2 regions of the Stenotrophomonas sp. YJH_SMC_101-4 genome follow, and region 2 is predicted to be linked to the other one. Evidence: riboswitches for the same ligand, from Rfam matches in the RefSeq annotation. Region 2 holds a riboswitch; the other holds the start of a gene.
What was found. A riboswitch is a leader RNA that binds a small molecule or an ion and turns the genes downstream of it on or off. The one in region 2 is predicted to bind glycine.

Region 1: another riboswitch for glycine. It lies ahead of gcvP (aminomethyl-transferring glycine dehydrogenase); the one in region 2 lies ahead of AC5P8D_RS12920 (trimeric intracellular cation channel family protein).

What each region holds. Positions count from the first base shown of each region.
Region 1 is NZ_JCAFTP010000004.1:386,815-390,212, forward strand. It holds gene gcvP (aminomethyl-transferring glycine dehydrogenase) at 1-1,821, opposite strand, end outside; glycine riboswitch at 1,884-1,986, opposite strand; gene AC5P8D_RS16010 (multidrug effflux MFS transporter) at 2,288-3,398, shown strand, end outside.
Region 2 is NZ_JCAFTP010000003.1:446,833-450,230, forward strand. It holds gene AC5P8D_RS12915 (3-deoxy-7-phosphoheptulonate synthase) at 1-767, shown strand, start outside; gene AC5P8D_RS12920 (trimeric intracellular cation channel family protein) at 965-1,582, opposite strand; glycine riboswitch at 1,667-1,770, opposite strand; glycine riboswitch at 1,784-1,873, opposite strand; gene AC5P8D_RS12925 (GIY-YIG nuclease family protein) at 1,914-2,180, shown strand; gene AC5P8D_RS12930 (nuclear transport factor 2 family protein) at 2,252-2,683, shown strand; gene AC5P8D_RS12935 (NAD(P)/FAD-dependent oxidoreductase) at 2,766-3,398, opposite strand, start outside.

The sequences.
Region 1 (3,398 bases), on a different contig from region 2:
CTGTGCCGAAGCCGGGTTGGTGCCGTGTGCCGAATCCGGGATCAGGCAGATGTCACGGTGATCTTCGCCGCGCGAACGGTGGTAGGCGCGGATCGCCAGCAGGCCGGCGTACTCGCCCTGCGCGCCGGAGTTCGGCTGCAGGCTGACCGCGTCGTAGCCGGTGCATTCGACCAGCATCGCTTCCAGCGTGTCGATCAGTTCCTTGTAGCCCAGCGCCTGGTCGGCCGGCACCAGCGGGTGGATCTGCGAGAACTGCGGCCAGGTCACCGGGATCATCTCGGCGGTGGCGTTGAGCTTCATGGTGCACGAGCCCAGCGGGATCATCGTGCGGTCCATCGCCAGGTCCTTGTCGGCCAGCGAACGCAGGTAGCGCAGCAGTTCGTGCTCGCTGTGGTGGGTGTTGAACACCGGATGGGTCAGGAACGCGGACTGGCGCAGCAGGCCGGCCGGCAGCGCGTCGGCGGTGCTGGCATCCAGCGCGTCGACGTCCAGCGAAGCACCGAACACCGCAGCCACGGCGACGATGTCGGCGCGGGTGGTGGTCTCGTCCAGGCTGATGCCGACCGAGTCGCTGTCGATCGCGCGCAGGTTGTAGCCGGCGGCGCGCGCCTTGGCATGGATCTCATCGGCGTGCACGCCGGTGACATGCAGGGTGTCGAAGAAATCGCCACCAACCTGCACGCCGGCATTGCGCAGCGCTGCGGCCAGGATCGAGGCCAGGCGATGGGTGCGGCGGGCAATGCGGGTGAGGCCTTCCGGGCCGTGGTAAACGGCGTACATCGAGGCCATCACCGCCAGCAGCACCTGCGCGGTACAGATGTTGGAAGTCGCCTTCTCGCGGCGGATGTGCTGCTCGCGGGTCTGCAGGGTCAGGCGGTAGGCCGGGTTGCCCTGGGCATCGACCGAAACACCGATCAGGCGGCCCGGCATCGAGCGCTTGTAGGCGTCACGGCAGGCCATGAAGGCGGCGTGCGGGCCACCGAAGCCGAACGGCACGCCGAAACGCTGGCTGTTGCCGACCACGATGTCCGCGCCCCATTCGCCCGGGGCGGCCAGCAGGGTCAGGGCCAGCAGGTCGGTGGCCACGGCCACCAGGCCGCCGCGTGCGTGCACGGCATCGACCAGCGCCTTGTAGTCGCCCACCTGGCCGAAGGTATCCGGATACTGCAGCAGCAGGCCGAAGGCTTCCGCTTCCAGCGCTTCGGCCGGGGTGCCGACGCGCAGCACGATGCCCATGGGCTCGGCGCGGGTACGCAGCAGTTCCAGCGTCTGCGGATGCACGGCGTCGTGCACGAAGAAGGTGTCCGACTTGGACTTGGCCGAACGCTTGGCCAGGGTCATCGCTTCAGCAGCGGCGGTGGCTTCGTCCAGCAGCGAGGCGTTGGCGATTTCCATGCCGGTCAGGTCGGCGCACAGGGTCTGGAAGTTGATCAGCGCTTCCATGCGGCCCTGCGAGATTTCCGCCTGGTACGGAGTGTAGGCGGTGTACCAGGCCGGGTTTTCCAGGATGTTGCGCAGGATCACGTTCGGCGTGTGGGTGCCGTAGTAGCCCTGGCCGATGAAGCTGCGCAGCACGGTGTTCTTGTCGGCGATCGCACGGATCTTCGCCAGTGCCTGTACTTCGGTCATCGACTCCGGCAGCGCCAGCGGTGCCGGCGACTTGATCTTGGCCGGTACGATGGCATCGGTCATGCCATCCAGCGACGCGTGGCCGACGACATCGAGCATCTGCGCGATCTCGGCGTCGTTGGGGCCGATGTGGCGCTCGACGAACGCGTTGTGGTGCTCGAGCTCACGCAGGGAAGGGGTGTTCTGGGACATGGCGAAGGATCCGTCAGGAAAGGGCACACGCACGGGCACAAGCCGCCTGTCGGCGGTCTGCGGGGCGCCCCTCTGTCCTTTTGCCTGAGAGTTTAAAAGCGCGGAAAACCGCAGCTTCGTGCCCCTTCGGCGCCGGATCGAACCGGTCTCTCCAGAGTTGTGTTACGGGTGGTATCGGGCCTGAGCGATTACGGGCGTTGCGCCTTCGGCAGCGGTGTTCCGCTTCTCCCACCGTGTTGCCCGCCGATTATAGCCCGTTGCGGGCCCGGCCAGCGGCCGCCGGTCGGTGCCGCCGCGCCTGAATGGCCGATGGCCCGGCCGTGCGTTTTGTGCAGTGCTGCATGGCATCAGGCGCAATCCCCACCTATGATGGGCGGATACCCGAATTCATCTGGCGCCGTCCCCGTTGTTGCGGGACCGGCGCCCGCCGTGCGTGCCCCGCATGGCCCTGCCGGACGCTTCCTCCATGACCGCCGCTGTTGCCCCTTCCACCCGCCGCATGGCCCTGCTGCTTGCCGGCCTGGCCATGTTCGGCCCGTTCTCGATCGACACCATCTTCCCTGCGTTCCCGCAGCTGGCCCAGCGCCTGGCGGTGGACGAGGTGGCGGTGCAGCAGACCATCAGCGTGTACCTGCTGTTCTACGGCCTGATGAGCCTGGCGCACGGCCCGCTGTCCGATGCCTGGGGCCGCAAGCGGGTGATCCTGGGCGGCCTGGTGGTGTTCGTCGGCGCCTCGGTCGGCTGCGCGCTGTCCACCGACCTGTCCACGCTGCTGGCGTTCCGCGCGCTGCAGGGCCTGTCGGCGGGTGTCGGCATGATCGTCGGCCGCGCGGTGATCCGCGACCTGTACCACGGCCACGATGCCCAGCGGCTGATGAGCCAGGTGTCGATGCTGTTCGGCATCGCTCCGGCCATCGCACCGATCATCGGTGGCTGGATCCTGCTCAGTGGCGCCGGCTGGCCGCTGATCTTCTGGTTCCTGGTGGTGTTCGGGCTGGTGCTGTTGGCGGCCACCGCGTGCTTCCTGCCGGAAACCCATCCGGTCGAGGCACGGGTGCCGCTGTCGCCGCGCGTGCTGCTGCGTGACTACGTGCGCATCGGCTTCAACCCGCGCTTCCTGCGCCTGGCGCTGGCCGGCAGCATCGGTTTCGGCGGCATCTTCCTGTACATCTCCTCGGCACCGGTGTTCGTGATGCAGCACCTGCACCTGGGCGAGGGCGGTTTCGCCTGGTTGTTCATCCCCACCATCGGCGGCATGACCACCGGCTCGTTCCTGTCCGGGCGCATGGCCGGGCACACCACGCCCACACGCCAGGTCGCCATCGGTTTCAGCCTGTGCGCGCTGTCGGCGCTGCTGAATGTCGGCTACGTGGCGCTGTCGCCGCAGTTCGTGCTGCCGTGGGCGGTGCTGCCGATCTTCCTGGGCGGCATGGGCATGGCCCTGATCTTCCCGATCCTGGCCTTGGCGGTGCTGGACATGTACCCGCACCAGCGCGGCCTGGCCTCGTCGCTGCAGGCCTTCGTGCAGCTGATGATCAGCACCGTGGTGGCCGGCGTGGTGTCGCCGCTGCTCAGTG
Region 2 (3,398 bases):
GCTGGAAGGGCCTGATCAACGATCCGGACCTGGATGGCAGCTTCAAGATCGACAAGGGCCTGCGCATCGCACGCGGCCTGCTGCGCGACATCAACAAGCTGGGCCTGCCGGCCGGTGTCGAGTTCCTCGACGTGATCTCGCCGCAGTACATCGCCGACCTGGTGGCATGGGGCGCGATCGGCGCACGCACCACCGAAAGCCAGGTGCATCGCGAGCTGGCGTCGGGCCTGTCGTGCCCGGTCGGTTTCAAGAACGGCACCGATGGCAACGTGAAGATCGCCGCTGACGCGGTGGGTGCGGCGTCCAATCCGCATCACTTCCTGTCGGTCACCAAGCAGGGCGGCACCGCCATCGTGTCGACCACCGGCAACCCGGATTGCCATGTGATCCTGCGCGGCGGCAAGCAGCCGAACTACGACGCAGGCAGTGTTGCCGAGGCCTGCCAGGTGCTGGCCAAGGCCAAGCTGCCGGCGCGCCTGATGATCGACGCCAGCCATGCCAACAGCCTGAAGAATCCGGAGAACCAGCCGAAGGTGATCGACGACATCGCCGTTCAGCTGGAAGACGGCGAACAGCGCATCGTTGGCGTGATGATCGAGAGCCATCTGGTCGGTGGCCGCCAGGAACTGGTGGAAGGCCAGCCGCTGGTCTACGGCCAGAGCATCACCGATGGCTGCATCGACTGGGATACCACGGTGACGGTGCTGGAGCGACTGGCTGCGGCCGTGCGTGCCCGTCGCGACGTAAAGGTGTCCGAAGCCGCTTGAGTGCGGCACGTGTGTGGATGGCGGCCAGCGCCTGCGGGGGTGCGGCCGCGATCAGGGCCGGTCGGAGTTGGAGACCGGCCCATCTGCACCGGCGATGCGCCTGGCGCTGCGCATGAGCGACAGCGCCAGGTACATCGCCGGGGTGGTGCAGGGTGCGAAGGGTAGCGCCGGGCCATGCCCGGCGAACACGCCATCGTTCAATGCACTTCGTCGTGATAGACGAACTTCGGCATTTCCCAGCGGTAGTGGATCGCCAGCAGGCGCAACGCGAAGCCGCCGCCGAGGCAGCACAGGATTGCGGTGGCATCGGCCACGCCCCAGTGCAGCAGCAACAGGTAGGCCGCGCCGGTCAGCAGCGCGATGATCGCGTACAGCTCTTTCTGGAAGATCAGCGGCACCTCGTTGCAGAGGATGTCGCGCAGCACGCCGCCGAACGCGCCGGTCAGCATGCCGGCAATCAGCACGATGGGCATGGCATGGCCGGCCTCGCGCGCGATCGAGCATCCGATCAGGGTGAAGGCGATCAGGCCCAGGCCGTCGAGCACCAGGAAGGTGCGGCGGAAGTGGTGCATCCAACGTGCGACCCAGGTGGCGATCAGCGCCGCGCATACGGTGAAGCCCAGGTACTCGGGATGCTTCACCCAGCCCAGCGGATAGTGGCCGAGCAGGATGTCGCGCAGTGATCCGCCGCCGAGGGCGGTGACGCAGGCGATCATGACCACGCCGAACAGGTCCATGCGGCGGCGGCCTGCGGACAGTGCGCCGGTCATGGCCTCGGCGGAAATGGCAATCAGGTAGATGATGGACAGCAGCATGGGACAGGCTCCGGGCGCGGTGGGGCCGGCCATGCGCGACTACCGCCACTGCCTGCGCAATGACGGGATGACGATGACCGGTGCCGCTCCCGCTGTCCTTTTGCCTGAGAGTTCAGCGGCATGGGCCGCGTGCCCCTTCGGCGGATCGTCCCGGGCGTGCCCGGTGACCTCTCTCCAGCTCGGCGAGTCGAATGCATGGTTGGTGGGATTCCAGCCCACCGGCCTGAGCGATCATGGGAGCCTGCGCCTTCGGCGGGCACCAGCGCGGCGCCTCTCTCCTGCATTCGGGCGCCAGTATATCCGCTGCAGTGCAGCACGGCATAATCCAGGCATGGCCCCGTCCCTCCGCCCGTGGTTCCTGTACCTGCTCGAATGCCGCGATGGCAGCTATTACGCCGGCATCAGCACCGATGTGGAGGCGCGTTTCGCCGCCCACCAGGCCGGCAAGGGCGCGCGCTACACCCGGGCCCGGCCGCCGCTGCGCGTGCTGGCCGTGCGCGAATACCCGGACCGGGCCGCCGCCTCCCGCGCCGAGTGGCAGCTCAAGCAGCAGCCCCGCGAACGCAAGCTGGCTTGGCTGCAGGCGCCGGTCCTGTAGATCCACGCCACGCGTGGATGGGCTACCCGGCCCGTGCGATGATCGCCTCGCGCCCAGAGCTGGAGACCCGGATGTCCACGATCGCCCTGCTGTTCGCTCTTTCCGCAGCCACAAGCCCCGCCGCCGCCCCGGCCACCCTCGCGGCCATCGAAGCCACCTGCCACGACTATGTCGATGGCCAGCTGGAAGCCGACCCGCAGCGCGTCGCCCGCTCCCTGCATCCGGACCTGGCCAAGCGCGCGGTCCTCGGCGATACGCCCGACGAACGCCTGGGCCTGCGCCGTATGTCGAAGGAAGAACTGGTCTCGCTGACGAAGCAGGGCGCGTTGAAGACCCCGAAGGATCAATGGGACCGCCGCTGCACGGTGCTGGACGTGACCGGCAACGCGGCGTCGGTGCGGCTGGAAACGCCGTGGTTTGTCGACTACTTCCACATGGGGCGCTTCGACCAGCGCTGGGTAATCGTCAACGCACTGTGGTACCCGAAACCGAAGGCGCCGTAGAGCCGAGCCCATGCTCGGCTTCTGCAAACCGCGCGAAGTGCAGCCGAGCATGGCTCGGCGCTACAGGAGCATGCGTGCGGCCCTAGCGCTTCGGTCGCCGGTCGTCCTGGTCATCACCGAAGATGATGCGCGCGCTGCGCTGGTAGCTCCAGTACGCCACGGCCCAGTTCAGCAGCACCACGATGCGGTTGCGGAAGCCGATCAGGAAGAACACGTGCGCGGCCAGCCAGAACCACCACGCCAGCACACCGGACAGCTGCAGCCGGCCCAGGTGCACGATCGCAGCCATGCGGCCGATCGTGGCCAGGTTGCCGAAGTCTGCGTACTTGAACGGGCCGGGTTCGGGCTTGCCGTGCAGGCGCGCGCGGATCACCTCGGCCACGTACTTGCCCATCTGCTTGGCCGCGGGCGCCACGCCAGGCACCGGCTTGCCGTTGGCCTGGTTCAATACGGCCAGATCGCCAGCCACGAACAGTTCCGGGTGGCCAGACAGGGTGAGGTCGGGTTGCACCTGCACGCGCCCGGCGCGGTCCAGCGGCACCTCCAGCGTGCGCGCCAGCGGTGAAGCGGCCACACCGGCGGCCCACACCACCGTGCGTGCCGGCACGAACTGATCGCCGAGCCTGAAGCCCTGGCTGTCGATGTCGCTCACCGGGGTACCGGTCAGCACTTCCACGCCGAGCTTTTCCAGCTGCCGGCGCGCCTTCAGCGAAAG